DNA from 4 places in the Exiguobacterium sp. R-17 genome. Region 1 is predicted to be linked to each of the others. Evidence: riboswitches for the same ligand, from Rfam matches in the RefSeq annotation. Region 1 holds a riboswitch; each other region holds the start of a gene.
What was found. A riboswitch is a leader RNA that binds a small molecule or an ion and turns the genes downstream of it on or off. The one in region 1 is predicted to bind S-adenosylmethionine.
Positions count from the first base shown of each region.

Region 1 (3,208 bases):
ATAGCCGACACGTAGTGCTTCAGCAACAGCAGCGGGTGCTTCTGTTTCTTCGTCTACTTGCCAGACACCGAATCCGATTTGGGGAATCGTAATACCGTTTGAAAGTTTTGCGTATTGCATGTGTTACTCCTCCTCATAAAACGTAGTTTAGATTTGCTCGTTTAGTTTAGCACGAACGAACGAAACCGTCCGTTTCCATGCTCATGGAGGAATAGAATGGGTTAAAATAAAAGAGAATTCATCACATCTGACCGTATGTCAGAAAGAGGGGGAGAAAGGATGGCTCAAAAGAATAAAAAGCTATCAAAGGGAGCTTGGCTTAGTATTAGTGCCTTGTTGGTCACGCAAGCAGTTAGCCTATTTTTCAGTGCACGAAAATCAGGACGTAACCCGTGGGTATGGGGAGGCGCGGGACTCCTTCAGTTTCCACTTCCAGCAATCGCGTATTTGATTTTAGAACGACAAGCGAAGCAGAAAAAATAATGAAACAGGTCCGATCACCATGATCGGACCTGTCGTTGGTTAAGAAGAGATTTTTTCCTGTTGAGCAACTGATTTTTTCGGACGTGGGAAACCAAAGATGATGGCAATCGATCCACAGACGAAGAGCAGGAACGGATAGAACAGATACGGAATCAGTTCTGGTGAAGCTGTCTTCGTCAACTCTGCTGCGATCAGCAGTTGTGCCCCATACGGAATGATGCCTTGAATACCACAAGAGAAGATATCAAGAATACTCGCTGATTTCTTGCGGTCGATTTCATACGTATCAGCGATTTCAGCCGCGAGTGGTCCAGCAACGAGAATCGAGATCGTATTGTTCGCCGTTGCGAGGTTCGTCGCACTGACGAGTGCTGCCATACTGAATTCAGCACCGCGACGCTGTGAAATCTTGCGCGTCAACGTCTCTTTCAAGTAGGCGATTCCGCCATTGAACGTAATCAAACTGACGAGACCACCCATGAGGAGTGTCAAGATTGAAATCTCTGCCATGCCCATCATTCCTTTTGACATCGAAAGGACGAACCCACTTAAGCCAAAGCTACCGTCGATCATACCGATGATGCCAGTGAGCAATGTGCCACCGACGAGAACAAGAATGACATTGACACCAAATAGTGCAAGGACGATGACGGCGAGATACGGAATTAATTTGTAGAACTCGAATGCTTTAGCTGCTGCCGCATCGCCAGAACCAGAAACGAACGCGAGTAAGATGACCGTTAAGACGGCAGCCGGGAGAACGATCATGAAGTTCGTCCGGAACTTATCACGCATGTTCGTTTTTTGTGTCCGAACGGCAGCGATTGTCGTATCCGAGATGAACGACAAGTTATCACCGAACATCGAACCCCCAACGACTGACGCTGCTGCGATCGCAACGTTGATACCTGTTGCTTCATGAATACCGAAGGCGATTGGAGCAAGTGCAGCAATCGTTCCTGTCGAGGTACCCATTGCCATCGAGATGAAGGCAGCGATGACGAACAGACCGCTCATCAGGAGTGACGGAGGTAGGAACGTTAAGGCAGCATTGACAGTTGCTTCGATTGCGCCGATTGCTTCTGCCGTTCCAGAGAACGTACCGGCTAATAAGAAGATGAAGACCATAATCATGATATCGGGATTTCCGGCACCGGTTGCGATTCGTTCAACCGTTTGATTAATCGATCCTTTCGTCGTGATTGCTGCAAAGATCAGCGCGATCAAAGCAGCGATCAGAATCGGAAATTTGTAAAAATCGTCATAGAAAATACCGGCTCCGATGAAGAGGACCAGGAACACGACGAGGGGAAGAAGTGCCCATTTGTTAGGCGTAATCGTTTCTTTCATTGTTGATACCTCGTTTCTCAAAGATACAAAAAAAGACCCCTTCGCAAGAAAGAAGGAGGTCTTTATGAAATAAAGACGCTCTTCTTATCTCTCAAGCTTTCGCTTGCTGGATTTGGCACAGTACGAATCAAATCGTCCGCTGCCGAAACATCATTGGGCCAGTCCCTCCGTTTCTCGCGATAAAAAGAAGTCATTCAATTGTTGTAAAACACGTTTCTTACCGTACCGCATTGAGTAACGCGTGTCAACTGTACTTTACTGAAGTGCCTGTTCTAACGTCTGGACGTTTTCTTCCATCAACTTAAAATACGAGCTGTTTTGCTGCGATTTCGTCACCGACTCGAGGTTATGGATCGTCACGGATTCAGCTCCGATTTCTTTTTGGATGACACGCGCAACCTTTGGTGAAACCGTCTCTTCGAACGCGACGTATTTCAAATCATGCATCCGCGCTTCTTTCACTAAAGCAGCCAGTTGCTTTTGTGAGGGTTCATCGGAAGGGGAAATTCCGGCGATTGGAAGCTGCGTGAACCCGTATCGTTCGGCGAGGTAACCGTAAGCTGCATGTGTGACGAGAAGTTCTTTTTTCGATCCGTCAGCAACGGCTTGCTTGAACTCTTTATCGAGTGCGTCAGCTTGCTGATCGAATGCTTTCAAGTTTTTTTCGAATGTTGCTTTGTCTTTTGGTACTTCTTTTGATAAGGCGACTGTGATAGAACGTGCCATTGCTTTGGCGTTGACAGGATCAAGCCAGACGTGTGGATCGTATTTTCCATGATCGTGTTCTTCCTCTTCGTGCGCATGTTCATCAGTTGCGTGATCATCGTGCCCTGCTTCTTCGTGCGCATGCTCTTCTTCTGTATGTCCCTCTTCTTCATGTGCGTGAAGCGTAGCATCCGATTCCAGCAAAGTGACATCCTTACTCGTCTCGACGAACCGGACGTCCGTGCCTTTTAGACTCTCTTGGATTTTTTTTGAATAGGGTTCAAGTGTCGTACCCGTCAAAAGGAAAAGGTCACCTTTGGCAATCTCAGTGAGTTGCTTTGACGTCGGTTCATAGGAGTGCGGATCTGCTCCAGGTGGGACGATCATCTTGACGTTGACTTGATTACCACCGATTTCACGGGCAATGGCAGCTGTTGCGAACGTCGATGTATAGATTTCCGTCTTTTTATCATCTGAAGTCGATGAATCGGTGTTTGATCCACAAGCTGCGAGGATACTTGCGCTCGCGAATGCGACCGTTAAAGCAGGAATGATTTTTTTCATTGTATGTTACCTCCGTTATTAAAACGTAATTATTCCGATTTGGACTTTTTCACTATAGCGGAACGTTTGAGAAGCGTCAAGTACGAATACCGAGACGTTCGACTTC
Region 1 covers NZ_CP184372.1:2,782,492-2,785,699, reverse strand. The annotation lists gene ACN9MT_RS14645 (aldo/keto reductase) at 1-120, opposite strand, end outside; gene ACN9MT_RS14640 (hypothetical protein) at 280-483, shown strand; gene ACN9MT_RS14635 (Na+/H+ antiporter NhaC family protein) at 523-1,833, opposite strand; SAM riboswitch class I at 1,915-2,019, opposite strand; gene ACN9MT_RS14630 (metal ABC transporter solute-binding protein, Zn/Mn family) at 2,089-3,102, opposite strand.

Region 2 (3,208 bases), 460 kb from region 1:
ACTTACCGCATATCGACTGGTTCGTTGCCGGTTGTGGTTCAGGTGGTACGTTCGCCGGAACAGCGGACTTCTTAAAACAACGTCTCGGTACAAAAGCAGCAATCGTCGAACCGGAAGGCTCCGTCTTGAACGGTGGTCCAGCCGGTCCGCATAAGACAGAAGGTATCGGTACAGCGAAATGGCCAAGCCTCGTTCCGCGTGAACTCGTCGACGAGATTCATACGATTTCTGACCGTGATGCATTTGACGCGGTTCATACACTCGCTGCTCGCGAAGGATTACTCGTCGGTAGCTCAGCAGGGGCAGCGCTCGTTGCTGCGCTTGATATCGCAAAGCGTCACCCCGGCAGTACGATCGTCACCGTCTTCGCAGACAGTGCCGAACGTTATTTAAGCCAACAAATCTTTGAAAAGGTGGACGAAACTCATGCGTAAGAAGACAGCATTGATTCATGGAGGAACAGGTGTCGATCGGGCAACAGGAGCCGTCACACCTCCAATCTATCAAACAAGCACATACAAGCAAGATAAAATCGGTCAACTTAAGGACGGATACGAATACTCACGGACAGCGAACCCGACACGGACGAGCATCGAACGATTGATTGCGGATCTTGAAGGCGGCGCACGTGGTTTTGCGTTCGGTTCTGGGATGGCAGCGATTCATGCTGTCTTCCACTTGCTTGAGTCTGGCGACCACATCGTCATGACGGACGACGTCTACGGTGGTACGTTCCGTTTGATGCAACGCGTCTTACCGAAGTTCAACATCCAAGTAACGTTCGTCGATACGACGGATCTTGCGGCAACGGAAGCAGCGATCCAAGACAATACGAAGATCGTCTACGTCGAAACGCCGACGAATCCGTTGTTGAAAGTAACGGACATCGCAGCAATCGCAACGATTGCAAAACGTCACGATCTTAAACTCGTCGTTGATAACACGTTCGCGACACCATACCATCAACAACCACTCGCACTTGGTGCTGACATCGTCTTGCACAGTGCGACGAAATACATCGGCGGACATTCAGACGTCGTCGCTGGACTTGTCGTCGTCAAAGATGATGCGCTTGGCGAAGAGATGCACTTCATCCAAAACTCGACAGGCGGCGTGCTTGGACCGCAAGACAGCTTCTTGCTCGTCCGTGGTCTACGTACGCTCGGTATCCGGATGGATGCGATCGAAGAGACAGCACATGATCTCGTTGCGTTCCTACAAGCGCAAGACATCGTCTCGAACATCTTCTACCCAGGACTGGCATCACATCCTGGTCACGACATCCAAGCGAAACAAGCGACTGGATTTGGTGGGATGATCAGCTTTGATGTCGGTTCAGCAGCGAACGCAGAAAAACTCGTCGAGGCGACACACTTCTTCACACTCGCTGAGAGTCTTGGTGCCGTCGAGAGTCTGATTTCGGTGCCGGCACGGATGACGCACGCGTCAATCCCAGCAGAACGTCGGGCAGAACTCGGCATCACGGACGGTCTCGTCCGGATTTCAGTTGGACTTGAAGACGCGGAAGATTTGAAAGAAGACTTAACACGTGCTTTCACGTTCCTCGAAAAAGTTTCTGAAAAAACTGTTTGACAACAAAAATAACCCCTGCTAATATTCAGAATATATTCTACAAACTTAATACCGAAACTCTTATCGAGAGTGGTGGAGGGACTGGCCCGATGAAACCCGGCAACCGCGGATCTGATCCGAAGTGGTGCTAATTCCAGCAGACAAAAGTCTGGGAGATGAGAGCAAATGGTTTTGTGTACTGAAAAGTGCGCGCGTTTGCTCTAAAACGCGCGCACTTTTTTTATTTTAGGAGGGACAGTTGTGATTCGTTTACAAGACGTAGGAAAGATTTATCGCTCAAAGCGCGGAGCGGTCGAAGCCGTCGCGAATGTCGATCTGACAATCGAACGCGGTGAAATTTTTGGAATAATCGGTTATTCCGGAGCAGGGAAATCGACCTTGATCCGATTGTTGAATATGCTCGAAGCACCAACGAGTGGTTCGATTCAAATCGATGGTGTCGAAATGACATCACTGAAACCAAAAGAATTACGAGGCGTCCGCAAGAATGTCTCGATGGTCTTCCAGCACTTCAACCTACTCTGGTCACGGACTGTTGAAGAAAACATTATGTTCCCACTCGAACTCGGTGGCTTCCCGAAGGCTCGCCGCAAGGAACGGGTCGCGGAACTGATCCAACTCGTTGGTTTGGATGGACGCGAAAAAGCTTATCCGTCGCAATTATCCGGTGGTCAAAAGCAACGTGTCGGTATCGCTCGGGCACTGGCATCGAACCCGGACGTTCTCTTATGTGACGAGGCGACAAGTGCACTCGACCCGAAGACAACGGACTCTATCCTTGAGTTACTCGTCGACATCAATGAAAAATTGAAACTGACGATTGTCTTGATCACACACGAGATGCACGTCATTCAAAAAATCTGTCACCGGGTCGCCGTCATGGAGGCCGGTAAAATCGTCGAACAAGGACCGGTCGCAGAAGTCTTCCGTCATCCGAAGCAAGCGATGACGAAGGAATTCGTCAAACAATTGACGTCGCCATCGGAAAACGAGTTGACGTTCGCGAAACTCCGCGAACGCTACCCAACCGGAAAAATCGTTCAGTTGACATTCGTCGGATCGACGGCGGAAAGTCCGATCCTCGCGGAAGTCATGAAGGATTCACCCGTCCTGTTCAATATCATCGGCGGAAACGTCGGTCAATCACAGGAAGGGGCGCTCGGTACGCTGTTCATTCAGTTAATCGGGGAAACAGAAGCAACACAAACGGTCATCACGAAGCTTCAAGCCAGTGATGTTGAAGTGGAGGTGGATCACCGATGATTTCATTCTTTGACAACCTAGACTGGGACATGGTGTGGGAAGCGACAGGCAGTACCGTTTATATGACGGCAATCGCTGGGGTTTCGACATTCGTCCTCGGTTTGATCATTGGTTTACTATTGTATGCGACAAACGAAGAATTATTGTTCAAGAATCGGGCGTTTTATTCAGTGCTGAGCTTGGTCGTCAACGTCTTCCGTTCGATTCCGTTCATCATCTTACTGATCTTATTGATTCCATTTACGACAGCGATCGTCGGTTCGTTCCTCGGACCAACGGCAGCATTACCGGCACTGATTTTCGGTGCTGCACCATTTTACGGTCGGATGGTTGAACTCGCGTTACGCGAAGT
Region 2 covers NZ_CP184372.1:2,323,151-2,326,358, reverse strand. The annotation lists gene ACN9MT_RS12295 (PLP-dependent cysteine synthase family protein) at 1-434, shown strand, start outside; gene ACN9MT_RS12290 (bifunctional cystathionine gamma-lyase/homocysteine desulfhydrase) at 427-1,593, shown strand; SAM riboswitch class I at 1,651-1,755, shown strand; gene ACN9MT_RS12285 (methionine ABC transporter ATP-binding protein) at 1,834-2,856, shown strand; gene ACN9MT_RS12280 (methionine ABC transporter permease) at 2,853-3,208, shown strand, end outside.
Region 2: linked by a shared signal. The riboswitch ahead of ACN9MT_RS12285 (methionine ABC transporter ATP-binding protein) and the one ahead of ACN9MT_RS14635 (Na+/H+ antiporter NhaC family protein) in region 1 are both predicted to bind S-adenosylmethionine.

Region 3 (3,208 bases), 160 kb from region 1:
ACAACACGACAGCTTCCTCAAGCGACGGAATCGTCTCGAATGCCAGCAGATCAGCCCCCGCTTCAATCAATGCTTCGATGCGCGGTCTGTGGAAGGCTTCTAGCACATCTGCTGACACACCATAATGACCGCGATACTCAGAACCATCTGCTAAGTAGGCACCATAAGGACCAACTGATCCCGCGATCAATGCGGCACTCTTTCCGCTACGCGTCCGTGCATCTTGCGCTAAGGTAACCGTTTGTCGAATTAACGCTTGTGCTTCCTCGGTCGTGATGTGACGTTGCTTGAATCCTTCGATACTTGCTTGATAGCTTGAGGTGATCGCAACATCGGCGCCCACTTCAAAGTAATCGTGATGGACACGCTCAATCTGTTCCGGTGCTTCAATTAAGAGGCGTGCCGACCAGAGTGGATCGTTCAGGTCGAATCCCTTTTGTTCGAGTTCGGTCGCAAGGGCACCATCTAAAATAAGAAAAGGAACTTCCTGTAATCGTTGGTCAACTGGATTTTTGATTCGGGACATCTTCAACACTCCGTTTCTGAGAAGAATTCGTGAACGCATGAACGACATAACAGATCACGATGAATGGGATACCGCAATACAAGGCGACTCGTTGCGTCGGATCAAATCCGATACCAATCAGGGAAATCAAACAGACGACGAAAGCGGCGATCGGTACCAATGGAAAGAGTGGTGTACGATAGACCAATTCGTCGACCGTATGCCCTTCGCGGAGGAATTGTTTCCGGAAGCGATACTGCGCAACGCTGATACTCATCCAGACGACGACGACAGCAAGGCCGGAAATCGAGACGAGCGCAATATAGACACTTCCTGCTGCATAGATGCTAGACAGCAAAGCAAGTCCTCCGCCAAGCATGCTGAACAATACAGCTCGAAGTGGAACCCCACTTGGCGTCACCTGGGCGAAGAAGCGCGGAATCATGCGTTCGTTCGCAAGCGACCAAAGCATCCGGGAGGCAGCGTAAAGCCCAGAGTTCGCTGCCGACAAGATCGCTGTCAGAATGACGAAGTTCATCACGTCTGCCGCATACGGAATTCCGATTCGTTCGAACACCGCAACGAACGGACTTTCGAGCACGCCCTTCCCTTCCGTTGGCAATAAGACGGCTAATACGATGATCGTACCGACGAAAAAGAGGACGAGTCGCAAAATCGTTGTTCGGATCGCAAGCGGAATCGTCCGCTTCGGATCGACCGCTTCACCCGCTGCGACGCCGATCAATTCCGTTCCTGAGTAAGCAAAGTTCACAGCAAGCATCGTCATGAAGATCGCAAATGCCCCATTTGGAAACAATCCTCCTTCCGTTAAGGAAGAAAAGAATGGTGCTGGGCTACCATCTTGTAATGGGATGAAGCCAACGATGGCTCCCGCACCAAGTAAAATGAAAGCAATGATCGTTACGACCTTAATGGCGGAGAACCAAAACTCGACTTCAGCAAATATGCGGACCTTCAAGACGTTGATACCAAGGATCATCGCAGCGAATAATGCACTGAACACCCAGACTGGAATCGACGGGAACCAACGTTGCATTAAAATGCCTGCTGCCGTGAATTCTGAACCAAGGGCGACCGTCCACGTCAGCCAGTAGAGCCAGGCCACCGTATAACCGGTACCGGGTCCGATATACTTCGTTGCGTACTTATGGAATGATCCGGTTTCCGGCATGTGCACAGCGAGTTCACCGAGACTTAACATGACTAAGTAGACGACGACGGCTCCGATCAAATACGACAAAATCGTTCCGACACGTCCCGCTTGTTCCAACGTATAACCTGTACTTAAAAATAATCCTGTTCCAATGACGCCTCCTAACGACAGCATGATCAGATGACGTGATTCCATCTTGCGTCGAAAAGCTCCGCTCGTTTTCATGAATCCATTTCCTCCTCGTTCCACCTATTTCAAACAAAAAACGCATCCTCACGGATGCGTCGGTCGACAATTCGGAAATCTTATCGATCGGGTGCAGCACCCGCAGGAATTAGCACAGTATCTTTCGACCTGTTGCTGAGGTTTCATAGGGCCAGTCCCTCCACCTCTCTGGATAAGTATGTAATTGTTCCTAACCCTATCAAGCCTTTTCCGAATTGTCAACACAATTCAGAATACTCCTACCAAAAAACATTCCGCATCGTAATGATCCGGAATGTTAGAACACTTTATTTTTTTGCGAATAGATCCGCTGTCTTTAAGGCTGCACGAACCGCTTTTCGGTTCAATGTCCCTTGCTGGTGCTTCATTTTCTTCGTTTGGGCAGCCAGTTGTGCTTTGAGCGCCGCAATTTCCTGATCTTTTTGAGTCGTCGTTGTTTGTTTCTGCAATGCTTTGATTTTCTTATCTTTTTCAGCTAATTGCGCTTTTGCCTGTTTTTGCGCATCTGCGATTTTTTTATCTTTTTCGGCTAATTTCTCTTTTGCCTTTATTTGTGTATCTGCGATTTTTTTCTCTTGTTCTGGGAAGAACCGTTCGAAACGGGCGACTGCTTCTTCGAGACTCACGCCAGAAATCGGTTGAACCGGTGGAAGTAGTTCCGCTTGCGCCATTTGACGGTCAAACGGCACATTCTCAGGATAATTCGTCTCTTGGTAAATGTGTTCAAGATCATTCACGTTCAAGAAGTCAACGAAGTTGTCGAAGTTACGTGCTTGAACACGTACTGGACTTTGGAAATCAGCATTGGCTACGACGTCGGATAATTGTGTATCCGCTTTGATGTCGTTCGCCCAAATATGCGTCAACTGATGATAATCCGTTAGTTCGCGCATCCGTGCATCCTTTGGAATGAGGATACTCGGCGTACCCGCAAGCGTTGCTGTGATATTTCCATGCAAGCGCGCACCAAAACTGAGGTCTGCCTGCCCGATGAAATCGAACCATGTTTGTGCGTTCAAGAAGAAACGAACACGATCGTTCATGTAAGCAGGATCCGACATCTTCACCGGATAGTTCGTCACGGACAAATCTGCGATCGGATGCGTTCCTGTATACGTCAATTTCAGTTCCTTCATCCATTGGGGAATGAAGTAATGATTCGGATACTCTTCCATTCCGCGTGTAATGAAATCAAGAACATTTTGTGGTGCTAAACGTGACGAGTTGACCGTAATCATCGACTCGGGCGTAATGTTCGTTTCACGAATATGTAAGTCGCGACCAAACGCGTACATCGAAGGACA
Region 3 covers NZ_CP184372.1:2,938,826-2,942,033, forward strand. The annotation lists gene mmuM (homocysteine S-methyltransferase) at 1-526, opposite strand, end outside; gene ACN9MT_RS15410 (amino acid permease) at 501-1,904, opposite strand; SAM riboswitch class I at 1,982-2,083, opposite strand; gene ACN9MT_RS15415 (polysaccharide pyruvyl transferase family protein) at 2,192-3,208, opposite strand, start outside.
Region 3: linked by a shared signal. The riboswitch ahead of ACN9MT_RS15410 (amino acid permease) and the one ahead of ACN9MT_RS14635 (Na+/H+ antiporter NhaC family protein) in region 1 are both predicted to bind S-adenosylmethionine.

Region 4 (3,208 bases), 610 kb from region 1:
CGAATCCAAGATATGACGCCTGGTTTAGCGTATGGATGACATACCATTGTTCAACAAACAGATAGGTTGATAGGGAGAGGGCAGAGCACATACCGGACCCCCATAAAAATAAAAAAGATCGATTTTTAAACAGCGATTGTTGCGTATCCATTTCAATAGGCAGCATGTGGCACCTCCGGTTTAGACGTCGTCATTCTCAAATAGTGGTTCATCAATTGCAAAGGCAGTCGTCATGATATAGAAGTGTTTTTTATCTTCTTCGTCTAGTGAAGGGGACCGTGTGAACTCGTCCAATAGAGCACGATATTTTGTAGCAAAGCGTTGAAAGTCGGCTTGAGACATCGTCAGTTCCTTTTGAAGTGATAAGCTCATCCAGTCCTCGACGTTCGAAGATGAAGGAGAAAAAGTAGCTGTCGGAGCCGTAAGAACGCGTGTCTTTGCCCGGTCTAGTACCTCAAGATACGACTGCCGGGTCGCTTCATTTGTCTCGACGAAGTTCAGTAGATGATCGGCAGGAATGTATCCTCGGGCAATCGCTTGATAGTATTTCAATAGATTGCCGCCCTGTTCTTCCGTCCGGACGAGGTGAATCAAGTCATGCTTTTCAAGTTCCCGTACGTGATAGAGGACCTTCGCGCGGGATAACGTCAGCAAGTGAGCTAACTGATGTACCGTGTGTGGTTTTTCGACGAGAAACATGAGGATTTTTGTTCGTAACGGATCACTGATCACTTTTAACTGTTCATAGCTCTCTAATATGTGAATCGCTTTTTGTTCCATACAATCATCTCCTTTTTAACCGGTTAATTTTTATTAACCGTAAAACAAAAGACTTCGTTTGTAAACGATTACAAATTTATGTAAGGGTGTTGGTAAAGAAGACATCATTTGTTTACATAAAAAAACTGATTCCATGACATCTCGATCATCCTCCACTTTTTACTGAAAGTAGGGGAAGAACGAGATGTTTGAAATCAGTTTCAGCTACTGTATATGGTTCGAGGTGATTAGACCGTCGTCGTATCTTTCCATTCCTGCTCGATGAAAGCATCGCGACCAGAAGCAGCACGATCTTTTTTATAGTGTTCTGGATTTTTCTTATGGAAGTCTTGATGGTACTCTTCCGCTGGATAAAATTCAGAAGCGGCATCAATCCGCGTCACGATTGGCTGTTTGAAACGGTTGCTTGCAGCAAGAGCGTCACGAGAAGTAATCGCAGCTTCATGCTGCGCATCCGTATGATAGAAGATTGCTGGCGCGTACTGCGTACCGCGATCTTGGAATTGACCTTCTGCATCCGTCGGATCCGTTTGGGGCCAGTAGAGTTCAAGTAAACGCTCGTACGGGAACAGGCTCGGATCAAACGTGATTTGGACGACCTCGAGGTGTCCCGTCGTTCCTGTTTTGACTTGCTCGTATGTCGGGTTATCGACGTGTCCGCCCATGTAACCTGATACGATTCCCTCGATTCCTGGTAATTCTTCAAATGGTGTCACCATGCACCAAAAACATCCACCTGCAAATGTTGCTTTTTCCATCTGTCTCTTCCTCTCCGTGGGAAATCCCCATTGTATGTCTGACAGCGAGAAAACGAAAACGACTCCTTCGCTTGGTTGCAAAAGGAGTCGCCGCTTTTTATCAACCAAAGCTTTCGCTTTGCTGGTCGTAGCACCTTGCTATGCGCAGGTTGCTGGGACGTCATCGATCCAGATCTCTCGGTCCACTCTTGATAAGGGTATATGAAGTTGATGTCATTCGTTATCATTGTTGTGATGATACCATTCACAAAGAAATAAAGTCAATCCTTAGAATTTAAGGCACGTAAAACGGTTGCCCCAAGTGTCTTCGCACCGATCAACAACGCTTGTTCATTGATCTCGTACTGTGGATGGTGCTGCGGATAGTTGACGCGACCGTCCGTATAGCCAGAGCCGGTAAAGAAATAACTACCCGGGACGTGTGTTAAGTAATGTGCGAAGTCGTCCGCCGCCATCATTGGTGTGAGTGCCCGGACGGATGCTTCCGGTAAGAAAGCAGCAGCTTCCTGAACGAGTTTTGTCTCATCCGGGTGATTCCAGAGCGCCGGGTAACCAGTCGTGAAGTCAATCGAATACGAAGCACCGATGCCGGCACACGTCGTCTTAGCGACAAGATCGACTTCTTGCCGGAGCTGATGCCGAAGTGTCTCATTGAACGTTCGGATTTCCCCGACAATGCGTGCCTCACCCGTAACGATATTTGGTGCTGTTCCTGCATGGAAAGAACCGATTGCGAGAACAGCCGGCTCAAACGGATCGACCCGTCGACTAACGAGATGTTGTAAGTTGCAGACGAGTTGCGCTCCAGCGACGAGAGCATCTTTTGTTTTATGCGGTGCCTGGGCATGCCCACCTTGACCATGGACGATGATTTCGAATTCGTCGATCGCACACAATGTATGTCCTTCCCGGAATCCGATCGTGCCAACCGGTAAATCATTTTCGAGATGTGTCGCGAAAATTGCATCGACCCCTTCGAGGACGCCGGCTTCGATCATTTGGATTGCTCCACCGGGGAAGACCTCTTCTCCATGCTGGTGGATGATCCGAATCGTTCCTTGCAATTGATCGCGTAACGGATAGAGCGTAGCAGCAAGGGCCATCACGATCGCCGTATGACCATCGTGTCCACAAGCATGCATGACCCCGGGATGAATCGACCGGAAGGCAAGCGTCGTCTCTTCCTGAAGCGGTAAAGCATCAAAATCGGCACGGACAGCAATCGTCGGACCAGGCTGTTTGCCTTCGATCGTCGCGACGACACCACGACCTCCGACGGCTGTTTGATGAGGAATGCCCTGTTCTGCGTAAAAGGCGGCAATCCGTTCTGGTGTGCGGACTTCCTGGAAAGAGAGTTCCGGGTGTCGATGAAAATCGCGACGTAACGCGATCATCGTCGGTTCGAATTGTTCGAGTGCTTCAAAAAGTTGAGTTTGCATGTTCAAGCTCCTTTAACGTGTGTCTTTTCGCGAAAATGGGTACAGATACAGGTAATCACGAAAGGGGATAATGTAACATGGGAGAAATCGTCGTCAATGCTGTACTTACAATCAAAGCTGGACTTGCGGATCAAGTCTTCCCGATTTTACAAACGGTTTATCATGCTTCACAAAAAGAAGAAGGATGCTTACGTTATTCCTTGCACCAATCGATCGAGGATGAGCATCAAT
Region 4 covers NZ_CP184372.1:397,095-400,302, forward strand. The annotation lists gene ACN9MT_RS02170 (MFS transporter) at 1-166, opposite strand, end outside; gene ACN9MT_RS02175 (ArsR family transcriptional regulator) at 181-780, opposite strand; gene msrA (peptide-methionine (S)-S-oxide reductase MsrA) at 1,008-1,538, opposite strand; SAM riboswitch class I at 1,633-1,736, opposite strand; gene ACN9MT_RS02185 (M20 metallopeptidase family protein) at 1,799-2,977, opposite strand; gene ACN9MT_RS02190 (putative quinol monooxygenase) at 3,055-3,208, shown strand, end outside.
Region 4: linked by a shared signal. The riboswitch ahead of msrA (peptide-methionine (S)-S-oxide reductase MsrA) and the one ahead of ACN9MT_RS14635 (Na+/H+ antiporter NhaC family protein) in region 1 are both predicted to bind S-adenosylmethionine.